Regions from separate parts of the Acinetobacter sp. GW821-FHT09D10 genome, predicted to be linked through region 1. Evidence: predicted binding sites of a transcription regulator. Region 1 holds the regulator's gene; the other holds the start of a gene.
What was found. The regulator PhoB, encoded in region 1, activates phosphate uptake and scavenging genes when phosphate is short. The targets are predictions, from matches to a motif close to TGTCATNAANCTGTCATAA.
Positions count from the first base shown of each region.

Region 2: AC07M3_RS06075 (inorganic phosphate transporter) is a predicted target of PhoB. The motif match lies at 6,206-6,224, and genes of this name have one in related genera.

Region 1 covers NZ_JBWKOW010000002.1:89,142-97,856, forward strand. Annotated here, with positions in the region: gene AC07M3_RS07095 (alpha/beta fold hydrolase) at 1-949, shown strand, start outside; gene phoR (phosphate regulon sensor histidine kinase PhoR) at 1,017-2,375, opposite strand; gene phoB (phosphate regulon transcriptional regulator PhoB) at 2,385-3,095, opposite strand; gene AC07M3_RS07110 (TetR/AcrR family transcriptional regulator) at 3,350-4,021, opposite strand; gene AC07M3_RS07115 (SDR family NAD(P)-dependent oxidoreductase) at 4,234-5,067, shown strand; gene AC07M3_RS07120 (MATE family efflux transporter) at 5,125-6,492, opposite strand; gene AC07M3_RS07125 (pyridoxal phosphate-dependent aminotransferase) at 6,599-7,753, opposite strand; gene AC07M3_RS07130 (DUF445 domain-containing protein) at 7,781-8,715, opposite strand, start outside.
Region 2 covers NZ_JBWKOW010000001.1:1,286,100-1,294,814, forward strand. Annotated here, with positions in the region: gene AC07M3_RS06055 (SUMF1/EgtB/PvdO family nonheme iron enzyme) at 1-610, shown strand, start outside; gene AC07M3_RS06060 (hypothetical protein) at 718-882, shown strand; gene AC07M3_RS06065 (hypothetical protein) at 1,436-2,983, shown strand; gene dsdA (D-serine ammonia-lyase) at 3,030-4,364, opposite strand; gene AC07M3_RS06075 (inorganic phosphate transporter) at 4,528-6,159, opposite strand; gene metH (methionine synthase) at 6,625-8,715, shown strand, end outside.

The sequences.
Region 1 (8,715 bases):
ATTACCCAAAGGCACCCCTCCAAAAAATGGCTGGCCTATACTCGCTTGGGCACATGGTACGACTGGAGTCGCCGATACTTGTGCGCCTTCGGGTGATTATGTGGGTGGACCAGTTCATTCATATCAAGAAGTTGCCTCAAAAGCCTTAGATAGTTGGCTTGCACGTGGCTATGCAGTTGTCGCACCTGATTATCAGGGTTTAGGTACATTAGGCGCGCATCCATATATGAATGCAAAGAGCCAATTGCATACGGTGGTCGATGCAGTACGTGCATTGCATCTACTTAAACCCAAGAGCTTTAATAAACAGTGGTTGGTGATGGGGCATAGCCAAGGCGGAGCTGCGGCAATTGCAGTGTCTGCCTATGGTCAAAAAGATGCACCTGAACTAGATCTAAAAGGCGCGATAGCTCTTGCTCCGGGTGGCTATCAATATGAAGATATTGCAGAATATGTGCAGAGTCATCCAAACCCAGAACCTAGCGTAGCTGCTTTCTTCCCGATTGTGCTATTAGGAGCACAAGCAGCAGAGCCGAGCATAGTTCCTGAGAATTTAGTCAGTCCAGAAATGAACACGGTGCTGACACAAGCGCGCAGCCGCTGTTTATCTGAACTTCAAACTGATTTAAAGAAATCTCCGTCTAGCATATTTCGACCTGATGCTGATTTAAAACCTCTCTTGGCTTATCTAAAACAACAATCGATTGAAAATATGGTACCTACCGTACCGTTAATGATTGTTCAGGGTTCTAAAGATCATTTAGTCGACCCGAGGGGGACATATGCCTATTATCAACAGCTATGTAAATTAAAAAAACCAACGATATATCAAACGATTGATGGCGGAGATCATCGTGATGCACTACGCCAGAGCAATACTTTTGCTACTAACTTTTTAAATGTAATAGAGAAAAACCAAAGTCAATCCTATTGCTCGACTTCTAAGTAAATTGGTTTAAATGCTAAAAAAGCCGACTTTTTATGAGTCGGCTTTTTATATTTGAAGGGAGATAACTTTAAGCCATGTTATATAGTCTTTCTTTAGGAAAAACCACTGTAAAAGTTGAACCTTCATTTTCTTTAGACTGGACATCTAAATAAGCGCCATGTTGCATCAATACATGCTTCACAATGGCTAAACCTAAACCTGTACCGCCTGTTTGACGACTACGGTCGCTGTCAACACGATAGAAGCGTTCAGTCAGACGTGGTAAATGTTTCGGATTAATTCCAATGCCTGTATCTTGTACACTAAAGTAGGCATGTTCACCGTCGTCATGCCAGCCAATAGTAATCGTTCCACCTTTTGGCGTGTATTTGATGGCATTGGTAATTAAGTTACTAAACGCGCTGGCGATTTCCATGTCAGAACCAATCAGGTCACAGTGACTATCAATATGTAAATTGAGTGTATGTCCATAATCGGCATTGTAGGCCTGAGCATCATCAAAGAGTTGATTCATTAAACTCGGCATTTCAATAATCTGATTTTTTGCAATTTTCTTATTATTTTCTAAATTCGATAACAGTAGTAAATCATTCACCAAAGCATTCATACGTTTGGTTTGTGACTGCATTTGATCAAACGCACGTTTCCAGCGTGGACTAATATCTTCTTGATCGGTAAATGTCTCGATATAACCACTCAGTACAGTTAATGGTGTACGAAGTTCATGAGAGATATTATCTACAAAGTCTTTACGCATTTGCTCAAGGTTGTGCATACGAGTAACGTCGTAAGCCACCAATAAACGGCTTTCTCCACCAAATCGTGTGAGCTTGACCTGTACATATCGGTCATCGTCAAAACTCGACTGTAGTTTAATACCATCGGGTGCTTGATCAATATTGTTAAAATATTCAATAAAGGTCGGCTGGCGTAAAATCGTTAATAAATTTCGACCACGGTCGAGAGGGCTGATACCCAACAAACGTTCAGCAGCAGGGTTCCACCATTCAATTTTATGTTGATCATCAATGAGGACAACAGCTTCGGCAAGCGCCACTAAAGAAGACTGAGCGCGATCAATTAAACCGACCATTTCTGCTTGAACGATTCGTTCCTGACGCTGGGCACGGTAAACATTAAACAATAACGCTCCCCAAATCCCGTTTAGATTTGGAGGAACGTCATAAGGTTTATTTGCAATCCAGTCATTGACCAGATAAAGCGAACGCAATTGGAGTGTAAAAAACACCACAAAGGCGATAAAAATACAGCTCCAGAAATACCCAAGGCCTAAACCGACTAAACCGGCAATAATTATAAAAAATAATAAAAGCCGTAAATCTTGTTTGGCAAACGTCCATAAACTACTGTAGCGGGAAAGCTTTTGTTCACGTACCTGTTCGGGGACGGGGTAGGGTTCATACATAAATCTTGGTTAACCTGCGGCTAAATCTGCACGTGTTGAGAAACGGTAGCCAGTTCCACGCACGGTCTGAACAAATCGGTCAACACCAAAAGGTTCTAAAACTTTACGCAAACGACGGATGTGCACATCGATAGTTCGATCTTCGATATATACATTACCGCCCCAGACCTGATCGAGCAACTGGGCACGTGTATATGCACGCTCTGGATGGGTCATAAAAAACGCAAGTAAGCGATATTCAGTTGGGCCCATATCTAAAATGCTGTCGCCAAAGCTGACACGTTGGCTCACAGGATCAAGAATTAAACCATTGGCGTCAATCATTTTTTCGCCACTTAATGCATTTGCACGACGCAGAACCGCTTTAATACGTGAAACCAGTTCACGTGTTGAGAAAGGCTTCGTCATGTAATCATCTGCGCCAGCATCAAGACCTTGTACTTTGTGGTCTTCTTCTCCGCGAGCGGTAAGCATAATTACTGGAATTTCTGCTAAGTTTTCATCACGTTTTAAGCGGCGACATAAATCGACACCACTTACGCCTCCAGGTAACATCCAATCGAGCAAAATAAGCGCCGGACGTTGGTCGACGATAATTTGATGAGCCTGTTTGGCATCTTCTGCCTGCAAACATTGAAAGCCTGCCATGTCCAAAGAAGTATGGATCATTTCACGAATAGGAAGCTCATCATCGACAATTAAAATATAGTCATCTTTCACAGCGCAATATCCTATAGATTTAACGGTGAACCGTTTTGTAGTTATGACAGGCTTATTACAAAGATTAATTATGACAATTTCATTGCAGAAAAGTCTATAAAATTGAATTTAGCAATAATTTGTGACAAAAGTAAGGCAAAGGTGTGACCGAATGATGACATGAAAGCTTAAATATTCTTAAAATCATTCAATAACTTATCACCTTCAAAGCTTAACGGGTTTTGCACATTTGAGAGTGTCAAAAAACTTTAATATTATTTTGAAACCTTGGCCAATAAAGATAAGAAAACAATGCGGCATGCGGTTAAAACCTGTTCAAGAGACTGCTCAAAGCCTCCCATGACCCATCGAATTGCAATTTGAGTGACATATCCATTTAAGCCTGTCGCGATTAGAGAGAGCTCATTTTCGTTGTGTTGGATTTGCGGCATGGTCAACATAACAAAGGCCTGAATCATTCGATCAAACTGTGCAAGAGTTTCTTGAATGGTGGCCTGATTATGTAATTCTTGTACCAGAACTGCGTCAACATAGACAATGCGAGCTAATCTCGGGTCGTTTTTTAATGTCGTCAGCAGTGCCCTTAACCCAGCATCGACCATTTTTTCTGGATCTGGTGTCGCTTTAATGACAGCTTGCATCAGGTTTTGCTGCAATTCTTCAATCATTTTTAAAAAGATGGTTTGAAATAAATCTTCACTCTTCTTAAATGATTCATAGAAATAGCGTTCTGTGAGTTTTGCCTCTTGGCAGACATCCTTAACCGTCACGGAAAAAAAGCCGAGTGTTCCATAAGTCGCAATGCCAGCTTCAATCAGTTTTTCTCGGCGTGCCTCTTTACGTTCAGATAGAGATAACCCTTTGAACTGACGTTCTTTACTCACAGTTTTTGTTTTCTTTTTACTGGTTGAGTCGTTTGTCGCCATAAATAAGTCGTTTCCTAAAGAATGGTTTCCTAATTTATAGGTTTTAGCCAAATATGCTCACTATGATAAAGCTCTCAGCAGAATTGTGCCATTCTATCTGAAATTACAGTGTACTATATTGACAATGTATATTGTCAAAATTATATTAAAGATGTCTAAGCTGCACATGCAATGAACCGATTGTGCAAATATCGAAAAACAAAGGATGGACAATGAAAAATTTTAAAAACAAAGTCGCTGCAATTACGGGCGCAGGTTCTGGCATTGGGCAACAACTCGCAATTCTTTTGGCAAAACAAGGCTGCCATCTTTCGTTGAGTGATATTAATGAGAAGGGATTACAGCAAACCGTTGAACTTTTAAAACCGTATAGCACGATTACTGTGACGACCAAAAAGCTTGATGTTTCTGACCGTGAAGCGGTAAAGCAGTGGGCCCAAGAAACTGTTCAAGATCATGGGTCAGTTAACCTGATTTTCAACAACGCTGGCGTTGCATTAGGCTCTACTGTTGAAGGTGCGACCTACGAAGATTTAGAGTGGATTGTTGGGATTAACTTCTGGGGTGTAGTGTACGGAACGAAAGAGTTCTTACCGTTCATTAAGCAAACGCAAGATGGCCATATTATTAATATTTCAAGCCTATTTGGTTTAACCGCTCAACCGACTCAATCTGCTTATAACGCGACTAAATTTGCTGTGCGTGGTTTTACCGAGTCATTGCGCCAAGAGTTAGATATTGAAAAAAGTGGCGTAAGCTCTTTGTGTGTACATCCGGGTGGAATCCGCACTAATATTGCTAAATCTGCAAAAATGAGTGATAGCTTGAATAGTTTGGGTATGGACCCGACTAAATCGATTCAAAATTTTGACAAGTTATTACGTACTCCACCTGAAGAGGCGGCTCGTCAAATTTTACAAGCAGTATTAAAAAATAAACGTCGTTTATTGATTGGTAGTGATGCAAAAATTCTTGATGCATTCCAGCGTGTATTCCCAACTGGGTATCAACGTGCTTCTACCATTGTGACCAAGTTAATGAAATAATTTTAAAGTCAAAAAAAGCCATCAAATGATGGCTTTTTTTATAAGAATTGATTGGTTCTAAATGAGAACTTTGATCTTCTTTTTCTTCCAGATGAATTGATAATAGAGCCCTTGAATAATACATAAACTCACAAATGCCAAGGCATAGGCAACCCAGATTCCTTTAAGCCCCCACATTGAGCTAAACCAGTAAGCACATGGAATTTCAATAAATAAAATAGCAGAAATATTAATGAGCATCGGGACAGTCACAGTTCCACTGGCACGCATGATCGATGCAAAAATGGCACCCGCACCAAAGAATAAAATTGCCCAAAGCACAATAAATAAAAGTTGCTGGCCTAACACGACGACAGTTGGGTCGGTAATGAATAAAGCCATTAAATATTTTGAAAATAGATAGCCAAGTGCAATTAAGGCACCCGTAAATAAAAAGTTCATGCCTAGGGCAGTACGAGTCACACGAGATAACAAGTCAGATTTACCGGCACCAATTGCTTGGGCTGCAAAAATCGAAGCCGCAATTGAAATAGAGATTGCAGGGAACTGAATGTAATTGAGCACCTGATTTACCGCGCCATACGCTGCTGTGGCATGTGAGCCATAGCGGTTAACCAACCCGACAATAACCAAGCCGGCCATAGAAGTCGTAATCATTTGAATACCAGTCGGCACACCTAAGCGTAAAATGATTTTGCTCAGTTCTGGATTGTGACGGATATGTTGCAGAAGCTGACGATTCGGTCTAAGCGGATGCTTTTTCTTGTTTAAGTAGATGGCAAGAAAAATTAAGATAGCCACATATCCTGTTATGGTGGCAATTGCTGGAGCAATAATCCCTAGAGCGGGTAAGCCAAAATAACCTTTAAGCAATATCGGGGTAATCACTAAACCAATGACGCTAGTTAAAGCAAGGGCAAGTAAAGGCGTAGTACTGTCGCCTACACCACGTAAAATTGAAGTATAGATAATATAAACAAACAGAAGCGGGCTGCCTGCCAGCATCCATTGCACATAAGGCAAAGAGAGATGCATCACCTTGGGGTCAGTTCCCAATAACTCTAAAATATCATGGGCAAAAAACACACCAATAATCGCGGTAATTACTCCACCAATCAGTGTCATAAAGAGGGTAGAACCCACCACACTTTGGACTTTTTCAATATTTTGCGCGCCCCATGCTTGCCCTACTAAAACAGTCGTACCTGTTGAAATCCCGATAATAAAAGCGAGCAGCAAAAATAAAATAGGGAAAAAAACAGAGACGGCAGCAATTGCATCTACTCCCATCATTTGACCAACAAAGATGGTGTTAATAGTTCCGGACAAGTTTTGCAAAATATTGGTTGCAATCAGGGGCAGCAAGAAAACAAAAAATGTTTTCCATAGATTTTGCTGGTGAATTAAAGACTGTCTTGGTGGCATGCATTCTCCATCGCCCATCTCTTTGATGAGCGGGGCAGATATCCAACTTAGCATAGTTAGAGCCAATGGCTTGTAGTGTTTTTACTATGCTAAGTGGCTAAATTTATTAACATTGATTCAGAATTTCTCCTGCTTTTTGTAATGTCTCATCATTTTTAGCAAAGCAGAAACGAATCAAACGCAAAGACTCTGGCGCTTGCTTGTAGAAAACCGAAACCGGAATAGCCACAATCTTATGTTGTTCTGCTAGAAACTGGCACATTTCAACATCGTTTAAGTCGGGTCTAATTTGACTGTAATCAAGATTTTGGAAATAAGTACCTTGAGACGGTTTTAGCAAGAAACGGCTATGGTGAATCGCCTGATTAAAATGATCTCGCTTAGTTTGGTAGAACTGTGGAAGCTCTTGAATATGTTCTGGATGTTGCTCCATATATTGCGCTAGGGCAATCTGACAAGGTGTCGTGCCACAGAAATTCGCATATTGGTAAATTTGGCGGAATAAACGCATTAACTCAGGTGAAGCGACGCAATAACCTGTTTTCCAGCCTGTTACATGAAAGGTTTTTCCAAAAGAACCGATCACAAAACTACGCTCTCTGAGCTCTGGAAAATGTAATGCGCTGAAGTGTTGTTGACCATCAAAGACCAAGTGTTCATAGACTTCATCAGATAAAATCACAATGTTTTTATCTTGAATCAGCTCAATGAGTTCTAACCAATCCTGTTTATCCCAGATTGTGCCTGTTGGATTATGGGGAGTATTCACCACAATCATTCGAGTTTTATCGTTAATCAGATTTTTAACCTGTTGCCAGTTCACCTTAAAGTCGGGTGCTTCAAGAGCGATATGAATGGCTTTACCACCAGCTAACTGCACGGAAGGACCATAACTGTCGTAACTTGGGTCAAAAATAATGACTTCATCGCCCGCATTAATGCATGCCTGTATGGCACAAAAAATTGCAATGGTTGCGCCGGGCGTAATGGTAATTTGCGTTACAGGATCTAGTTGAAGTTGGTCACGTTGCTTAAATTGTAAAGCAAGCTGTTCACGTAAAGCGAGAATACCATCGCCAGGTAGGTATTGATTATGCCCAGCCAAAGTCGCCTGAGATAAGGCTTCCAGTAAGGCCTGTGGTGCCGGAAAATCTGGAAAACCTTGTGACAGGTTGAGTGCACCTAGTCGATGTGCCATTGCTGTCATCGTACTGAAAATCGTCACGCCTTGAGTGGCCAATTTTGACTGAAGCTGTAGCATATTGTTCTCTTATAAAAATATTTAAAGTTATAAAATTGATTCAATCACTGCCCGAATTACACCGAGTGTTAAACCAATAAATGCCCCGACTACAACGCCGTTCACACGGATCATATGTAAGTCGCCACCGACTTCGTTTTCAATTTTTCCGATCATTTCGCGCGAATCCCATTCATGAATGCGTTCGCTCACATAGCGGATGATTTTATGGCTATATTGGTCTGTAAAATTCAGCGCAAGTCCTGTCATTTCTTTGTTCAACACTTCACGTACTTTGGCATTTTGAACAAGATTTTCACCCAGTTGCTGAATAGCAGCCCGAAGGTTCATTGCAATACCTGAGTCTTTTTTCATTAAATCTTCTTTAATGGCATCACACAAAATGGTGACGGCACCACTGATGAAATTTAGGACTTGAGGGCTGTCTAAAAGGGCATCTTTACCGCTGTTTAGGCGTTGGCTGGCAGCACTGTCTGGTTTTGCTAGCTCAAGCATGAGCGAATGGGCAATGGTTTCAATTTCCTGTCGCCATGGGTGTTCAGGGTCTGCCAACATTGATTCTACTTTTTCAACGAGTGAGTCGATGGTGCGTTGTTGAACATCAATGCCAATCCAGCTTGCACCTTTTGCAAGGGACCAGACACCCAGCGCTTTAAACATTTTTCGGGTTAACTCACGGGTTTTATCTGGGTTTTGTACCACCCACTCATGGGCGATATCGAGACCACGCTGTAAAACGTCTTGGTGGAAATCATTTTCCAATACTGCGCGGAGCATTTCACTTGCGAGTTTATTGACTTCGGTATTACGCACCCATTGCACACTATTGTTTTGCACAAAGTTGGCAATTTGATCTTGGCTAACAAACTCAAAAATTTTCGGAACAGTTTGCTGAATAAGCTGTACCACTTGCGTATTGTTTTGTGGACTTGCTAACCATTGACCAATTGCGAGGCTTAAGT
Region 2 (8,715 bases), on a different contig from region 1:
TGCCCCTCAACACCCACAGCAATGGTGGCAACTAAAATCGGGCTATACATGGAAAACTCCAAACGGCAGTAATGGTGCCGTAGCTAATTCTAATGAACCTGTGCGATATGTGAGTAAAAACGATGCTGAACATTATGCAGTTTGGTTAGGACGTGATTTACCCACAGAACTAGAATGGGAATATGCAGCTAAAGCGAATTCGCAAACTGATACACCATTACATCAAGCCCCTACCGATGAACACCAACATCCACAAGCAAATTACTGGCAAGGTGAATTCCCTTTTCAAAACCTGAATCAAGATCACTTTAAAGATGTTGCGCCCGTTGGATGCTTTGCACCAAATCATTTCAAACTATTTGATATGATTGGAAATGTATGGGAATGGACATCATCTCCATATCAAGGTGCTCATGACCAGCATATGGGAAATTATTCTGATTTAAGACAACAACAACAAATCACCAGTACACAATATGTAATTAAAGGCGGATCTTTTCTTTGCGCACAAAATTATTGTTCACGTTATCGTAGCAGTAGCCGCTATCCGCAAGACTTTGATTTAGCTGCAACCCATGTGGGCTTCCGAACGATTTTAAGGTCTGATTAGTTTCTTTAAATCAGAATTATTAAATATATTCTTAACCAAAAGTAGATCGAAAAATAATCAAAATTTTTCTATAGTAAAATGGAGAATGATAAAAAAGTGAGAACAAGATGAAAACATTACTTCTCTGTGCAGCAGCAATTTTCACAATGTCATTATCAGCCTGTGCAGTTCATACACCTGAAGGCAGTATTGTGATTGATCCAGATTCACCTTACCACAACCATCCGGGAGACTTTTGCCCACCAGGACAAGCGAAAAAAGGACGTTGTTAGAGATACCCTTTTTAAAGTAATTTTGAAGTTACTTTAAACAAATAAGGTTTAATCAAGTGATAAAGTGAGCACAAAAATGGAGGGTTCCAACCCAAAAATAGATGGGATGAAACTAGAAAATTATGGTGTAAAAAAATCACCATATCCCCAAGATTTTTAAAAGACAATCTTATGTTGTCTTCTATCTAGTTTCACCCCAATTCTTTCTTATTCCGTCTGACTTTTCTTATCTTTTAATAAAAAAGTCTAGTTTTTAATCATTTCTGTATCTGTATTATTGATACATTTTGAACATTTTACCTTCAGGCTAAAACTGATGTATTTGCTTAATACAAAATAATCATTTATGTAACGTAAGTCTATAAAAATGTTCTAAAATTGTGAAAAAAATTAAGACCAAAATGAGATGAATTTATCATAATAATTTTCTCTTCCATGTTTCATCACATAAATAATCAATATTATTTTGTCAGTTATTGCCACTCGTTTCCTTTCATTGGCATAGATAATGTATACATCTGTATATTAACCCAGTCGTATAACGAGATATTTTATGTCCAGCACAAGTCAAGTCGAAGGTCTACAATTTCCAGTACACGCCTCAACAAAAAAACAAAGCACATCTCTTACTGGCCAAGAAATTTTGTCAGAGGCTTTATCTGTTGTAGATAATAAAACCGCACAACAAGTGTTGAATGAAAAAAACTGGCGAAAAAATTACCCAATATATTTTAAAGCACTTGTTAAACAAGGAATTTCTAATAGCAAGCACCCCATTACTATTGCGAAGCAAGGTTTGCATAAAGCTCACCATATTTTTGACTATTATCGTGATAGTAAACACTACCTTTTAAAAGATGCGGTTAATATTGCTTCATCTACGCCACTTCATACAGTAAAACTTAAAGGTGAAAGTGATGCAGCACCTGAATGGTATGTTCCTTACAAAGGACAAAAACTAAGCGGGCAAAGCTTACTGGACCAGATTCAACGTTGGGAAGAGGCTGGTATTATTGAACCAAGCCATGCAAAAGCTCTACGTGAAGCTATTGCTCACCCAGAATGGTTTGATTTATCTGATCGTACTATGGTGCTGTTTGGTGCAGCTTCAGAAGCAGGACCTCTACCTTGGTTAGCCAAATGGAAAGCGAATATTGTTGCTGTCGACTTACCAAACCCGCGTGTCTGGGGCAAGATTTTAGATACGATTCAACAAGGAAACGCAACCCTCATTGCACCGAGTGTTGAACCAGTTGATTCTTCAGTAAAAGTTTCTGAGTTAAAGGATAAATTGGGTGCAAATTTATTGACTCAATTACCAGAAATTGCACAGTGGTTAGTCCAGTTTCCGCAAAAGTTAGATTTGGCTGCAATAGCTTATTTAGATGGCGAAAAGCATGTTCGTGTTTCCATGGCAATGGACAGCATCATGCAATTTGTGAGCGAGCATAAGTCTGATACGAGCCTTATGTTTATGTGTACGCCAACCGATGTTTATGCTGTTCCTAAAGAAGTCGCCAAAGCTGCTCAACAAAAGTTTAAATCACGTACAAAACTACAAAAAATGGCAGTAAAAGGTGTTTCAACACTTTCCTTAAAACGTTTTTTTCAAGCGCCATATCAAGACTTAGTTGATTGTGAAAATGGAAAAACTTATGGCATTGCCGACTGTCTAGTTGTTGAACAAGGACCAAACTATGCTTTGGCGAAACGCATTCAACAATGGCGTGCTATTTTGGCCCGCCATCAGGGACAACACGTCAGCATTAATATTGCACCATCAACAACGACTCACTCTGTGACTAAAAATCCATTGTTAAAAGCAGCTTTTAATGGTGCAGAGCTTTTTGATGTAGAAGCATTTAGCCCTGAAACTACCAATGCAATTATGGCTGCAATCTGGATTCATGACTTAAGAAATGAGTCTTCTGTGGCAAATCCTGAAACGGAGCTGGACCATCCGCTTGAGCTCATGATGGAAGGTGCCAACCACGGCGGATTGTGGCGTGTTGCTTATTTAGCAAGAACTGCCCTGCCTTTTGCTGCAATCTATGGCTTTGCAACCGAAAAACTACCTTTTGGAAAATCATCTAAAAAATAATTTGATTGAAGCCCAATTCTAGAATTGGGCTTTTTTCTGTGTTTATCTATTTATTTTGAAAGTGTGATAGATATTTTTGCATTTCATCAGGCGGCACCATACCGCCTCCTGTCGCCCATATCACATGAGTTGCCTGCTGTAACTGCTCAGTTGATAGTTGATGTAAAGCCAAATAATCAGGACTCGTCTGGACATAATATGGCCCCATCATTCCTGCCACCGCAGAAGGCTCAAGCTGAATATTTTCAGTTTGATTTAAAAGCGCAATGAGCTCATACAAACGCTCATCATCAATGGTGTAATAGCCATCAATTAACTGCTGCATAGCACGTCCCACAAAACCTGAAGCACGGCCTACTGCGAGCCCATCTGCGGTAGTTACATTATCGAGGCCAATGTCATTCACTGAAATCTGATCATGCAAACCTGTGTGGACACCGAGTAACATACATGGCGAATGGGTGGGTTCTGCAAAGATACAATGTACATGCTCACCAAAAGCCAGTTTTAGTCCAAAACTTACCCCACCAGGGCCACCACCAACGCCACACGGCAAATAAACAAATAATGGGTGTTCAGCATCAACTTTAATTTGTTTTTGCTCAAATTGCTGTTTTAAGCGTATTCCTGCAACTGCATAACCTAAAAATAATGTTTTTGAGTTTTCATCATCAATAAAAAAGCAATGTGGATCTTGCTCTGCTGCTTTTCTTCCCTCTTCAACAGCTACGCCATAGTCACTGGCATATTCCACAACATTAACGCCCAATGAACGCAGTTTGTCTTTTTTCCACTGTCTCGCATCAGCAGACATATGGACTGTGACTCTAAAACCCAGTTTGGCGCTCATAATACCAATCGAAAGCCCTAAATTTCCTGTTGAGCCTACTGCAATTTGATACTTAGAAAAGAATGCCCTAAATGACTCTTGATCTAACTTACTGTAATCGTCTTCCAACTTGAGAAGTCCGGCCTCAATTGCCAACTTTTCGGCGTGAGCCAAGACTTCATAAATACCTCCACGTGCTTTAATTGAACCAGAAATAGGTAAATGGCTATCTTTTTTCAGCCAGAATGCTCCACTCAGTTGCACTTGCTCTGTTGTAGAAAGTGCTTGTTGCATATGAGTAATTTCAACGATATCTGATTCAATTTTTCCATGTTGTGCTTGAGTTTCAGGAAACACTTTTGCCAAATAAGGTGCGAAACGCTCTAATCGGGCTTCTGCTTCACTTACGTCCTCTGCGGTGAGACCAACTTTTTCTAAAGCTTCATTTAAAGGATAGCAATGAGGTGTAAACCAAAATGTTTCTTGATAGGCTTGCAGTGTCTCAATAAGTGGAAATTGTTGTTTTAGCTGATCTATTTGAACCACATCCATAATCTATCCTGATATCAAAGTTTCAAGCCTAGCCTCTGAAGTTACTTGAGGCTTTATAAGGACTCATTAATTTATAATTGAATGTACATGAAAATAGACTGAACGTTAAAAAGAAACAAATAAAAAAGCCACTGTGAACAGTGGCTTTAATTTTTTAATGCTTTTATACAAACTGCAAGAATAACCAGTACAAACCGCCTGACAAACAGATTGTTGCAGGGAGTGTAAATACCCATGCAGATAAAATCGTTTTAACTGTATTGAAGTTTAAGCCTGATCTATTCGCTACCATGGTACCTGCAACAGCACTGTTTAAAACGTGTGTTGTTGAAACAGGCATACCTAAACCGTCGGCAGCTGCAATTGTACTCATTGCGACAAGCTCAGCAGACATCCCCTGACCATAAGTCATGTGATGCTTACCAATACGTTCACCTACAGTCACAACAATACGTTTCCAGCCGACCATGGTGCCTAAGCCAAGTGCCAAAGCAACTGCTACTTTCACCCAAGTTGGAATGTATTGTAAGAATGAATCTAAGCTACTACGGTATTCTTTCACGAGTTTTTCTTGTGACTGATCCATTTTTGGTAAAGCATCTGCTTTATCCAAACGCTTAAATGTCGTTGTACTTAAATACATGTCATTACGAATTTCACTAATTGCAGCTTCTGGAATGTCTTTTAAGTTGCTATAGCTAGAAACTCGCTCACCCAAATGATCAGTCATACTTGCCAATGCAGGCACTACTTCCGGAGTTTGCTGTTTAGTCTGAATATATTTAGTCAAAATAACACGTGCTTTTTCATCGGTTAATTCTGGCTGATTTTGATTCAAAAGTACGGCAGTTTGAGAAGAAAGCTGATGGAATGATTGAACTTGTTGTGTATCAAGGTTTTTATTTAATGAATAAGCCAATGGCACCAGACCAACCAAAATCAGCATGATCAGACCCATACCTTTTTGACCGTCATTAGAACCATGTGCAAAACTTACACCTGTACAGGTAAAGATTAAAATTGCACGAATGATTGCTGGTGGTGGTTTATTACCTTCTGGTGGTTGGAATAATTCTAATTGGCGTTTAAAAATAGTTTTAACCAACAAGAATACAATCGCTGCAAAAGCAAAACCAATTAAAGGTGAAAATAATAAGGCCTTACCGACTTTAATCACCTGATCCATATCAACACCACTGGTCGTTACGCCAGTCGATGCACTCAATAGATGGTTCATAATGCCCACACCCAAGATTGAACCAATCAAAGTATGAGAGCTAGAAGCAGGAATACCCAAGAACCAAGTACCTAAGTTCCAGAGAATCGCAGCAATAAGAAGCGCAAAAACCATTGCGAAACCTGCACCGCTACCCATGTTCATAATCAGTTCAACAGGCAACAATGCAATAATGCCGTAAGCGACTGCGCCGCTTGCAACCATTACCCCAAGAAAATTACAAAAACCTGCCCACATGACTGCAACCGGTGCAGGTAAAGCATTGGTGTAAATCACTGTCGCTACTGCATTTGCAGTATCATGGAAGCCATTTACAAACTCAAAGCCTAAAGCAATCAAGAGTGCGGTAGATAAAAGAATAACCGAATAAAGACTCAAAGGCGGTACATGCGCTAAATCAGCACTCACCTGAAATCCAATATAAATAAGTGTTGCAACAATAATTGTCAGAAACACCGGCATAAAGAACTTAGGTGTCGGGACATGTACATTCGTCGATTTGACTTGCAGGTTTGCCGCAAGTTTTGAATCCGAAACAGGGGGTAGATTAGAATTCATGCAGACGGTAAGAGGATAGAAAAATCCTCTGTATTCTTAAATTAAATTATGACAATTATATGACAAAGCGGCGCCTGATGAAGTCAATTTTTCATATTTTGACCTCATTTGATGCACCTTTCCTCGATCCATTTTATTTTTTTATTAAAATACAATAATTTAAATCAATTTATATCTTCCTTATTTATGACTATTTTTAAAGCAAAAATATCTAAAAAATTACCTATATGACGTTTTTTTAAACAGCTCAATTGTCATAAAACCGAATATTGGAGATGAAATATTTCAATATCATGATCATTTTATGAATTTTTGATGAAAAAATGCCCTCTTTTTGTTCGAAAACACTTTTTTTTTACGACTAATTTACGGTGAATGGTGGGTCGTCATAGATCATCAATTGTGCTGCTATTCTGTTACAATAGCGCCGCATTTTTAAATTCATATAAAAGATCGGGGTTTTCTATGTCTACGCTTGCCACCCTAAAAGCGCTTCTTGCTAAACGCATTCTGATTATTGATGGTGCAATGGGAACGATGATCCAGCGCCATAAATTGGAAGAAGCCGACTACCGTGGTGAGCGTTTTGCCGATTGGGCACATGACTTAAAAGGTAACAATGACCTTTTAGTTTTGACACAGCCAGAAATCATTCAAGGCATTCATGAAGCTTACCTTGATGCTGGTGCAGACATTATCGAAACCAACAGCTTTAACGGCACACGTGTTTCTATGTCTGATTACCACATGGAAGACCTTGTTCCCGAAATTAACCGTGAAGCAGCCCGTTTAGCCAAAGCAGCCTGTGAAAAGTATTCGACTCCAGATAAACCTCGTTTTGTAGCGGGTGTACTCGGCCCAACATCGCGTACCTGTTCAATTTCACCCAATGTAAATGATCCTGCCTTTCGTAACATTACCTTTGATGCGCTAAAAGAAAACTATATTGAGGCAACTCATGCGCTGATTGAAGGTGGTGCAGATATCATTCTGATTGAAACCGTTTTTGATACATTAAACTGTAAAGCTGCAATTTTTGCGGTGAAAGAAGTCTTTAAGCAAATTGGTCATGAATTACCACTCATGATTTCAGGGACCATTACCGATGCATCTGGTCGTACCTTAACAGGTCAAACTGCTGAAGCGTTCTGGAACTCTGTACGTCATGGCGACTTGCTTTCAATTGGTTTCAACTGTGCCCTTGGTGCAGATGCCATGCGTCCTCACGTTAAAACTGTGTCTGATGTTGCTGATACTTTCATTTCTGCCCATCCAAATGCTGGCTTACCAAACGCTTTTGGTGAATATGACGAAACGCCTGAGCAAACTGCTGCCTTCTTAAAAGAATTTGCAGAAAGTGGCCTCATTAACATTACAGGTGGTTGCTGTGGTACAACACCAGACCATATTCGTGCCATTTATAATGCAGTAAAAGACATTGCACCTCGTCAAATTCCTGAAACTAAGCCTGCTTGTCGTTTGAGTGGTTTAGAACCTTTTAATATTTATGATGACTCATTGTTCGTTAACGTGGGTGAACGTACTAACGTTACCGGTTCAAAAAAATTCCTACGCTTAATTCGTGAAGAAAACTTTACCGAAGCTTTAGAAGTTGCACAGCAGCAAGTAGAAGCTGGTGCCCAGATTATTGACATTAACATGGATGAAGGGATGCTCGATTCGCAAAATGCGATGGTGCATTTCTTAAACCTTGTGGCATCTGAGCCAGATATTTCACGTGTGCCAATCATGATTGACTCATCAAAATGGGAAATCATTGAAGCTGGCTTAAAATGTGTACAAGGTAAACCTGTTGTTAACTCGATTTCCTTAAAAGAAGGTTATGACGAGTTTGTCGAAAAAGCTCGCCTCTGTCGTCAATATGGTGCTGCGATTATTGTGATGGCCTTTGATGAAACAGGTCAGGCAGACACTGCTGCACGTAAACGCGAAATCTGTAAACGTTCTTATGACGTTTTGGTTAACGATGTTGGCTTCCCTGCTGAAGATATTATTTTTGACCCGAACGTGTTTGCAGTAGCAACAGGGATTGAAGAACACAATAACTATGGCGTCGATTTTATTGAAGCCACAGGTTGGATTAAACAGAACTTACCTCACGCCATGATTTCTGGTGGTGTATCGAACGTATCGTTCTCATTCCGTGGAAATGAGCCTGTTCGTGAGGCGATTCACTCTGTGTTCTTGTACCATGCCATCAAACAAGGTATGACCATGGGGATTGTAAATGCCGGACAAATGGCAATTTATGATGATATTCCTAAAGAACTCAAAGATGCAGTTGAAGATGTTGTTTTAAACCAGAACCAAGGTGAGTCTGGTCAAAACGCCACAGAGAAACTGCTTGAAGTCGCTGAAAAATACCGTGGTCATAGCGGAGCACAACGTGAAGCCGAAAACCTTGAATGGCGTAATGAGCCTGTAGAAAAACGCCTTGAATATGCATTAGTCAAAGGTATTACCACATACATTGATGAAGACACCGAAGAAGCTCGCCTAAAAGCTAAACGTCCTTTAGATGTAATTGAAGGCGCT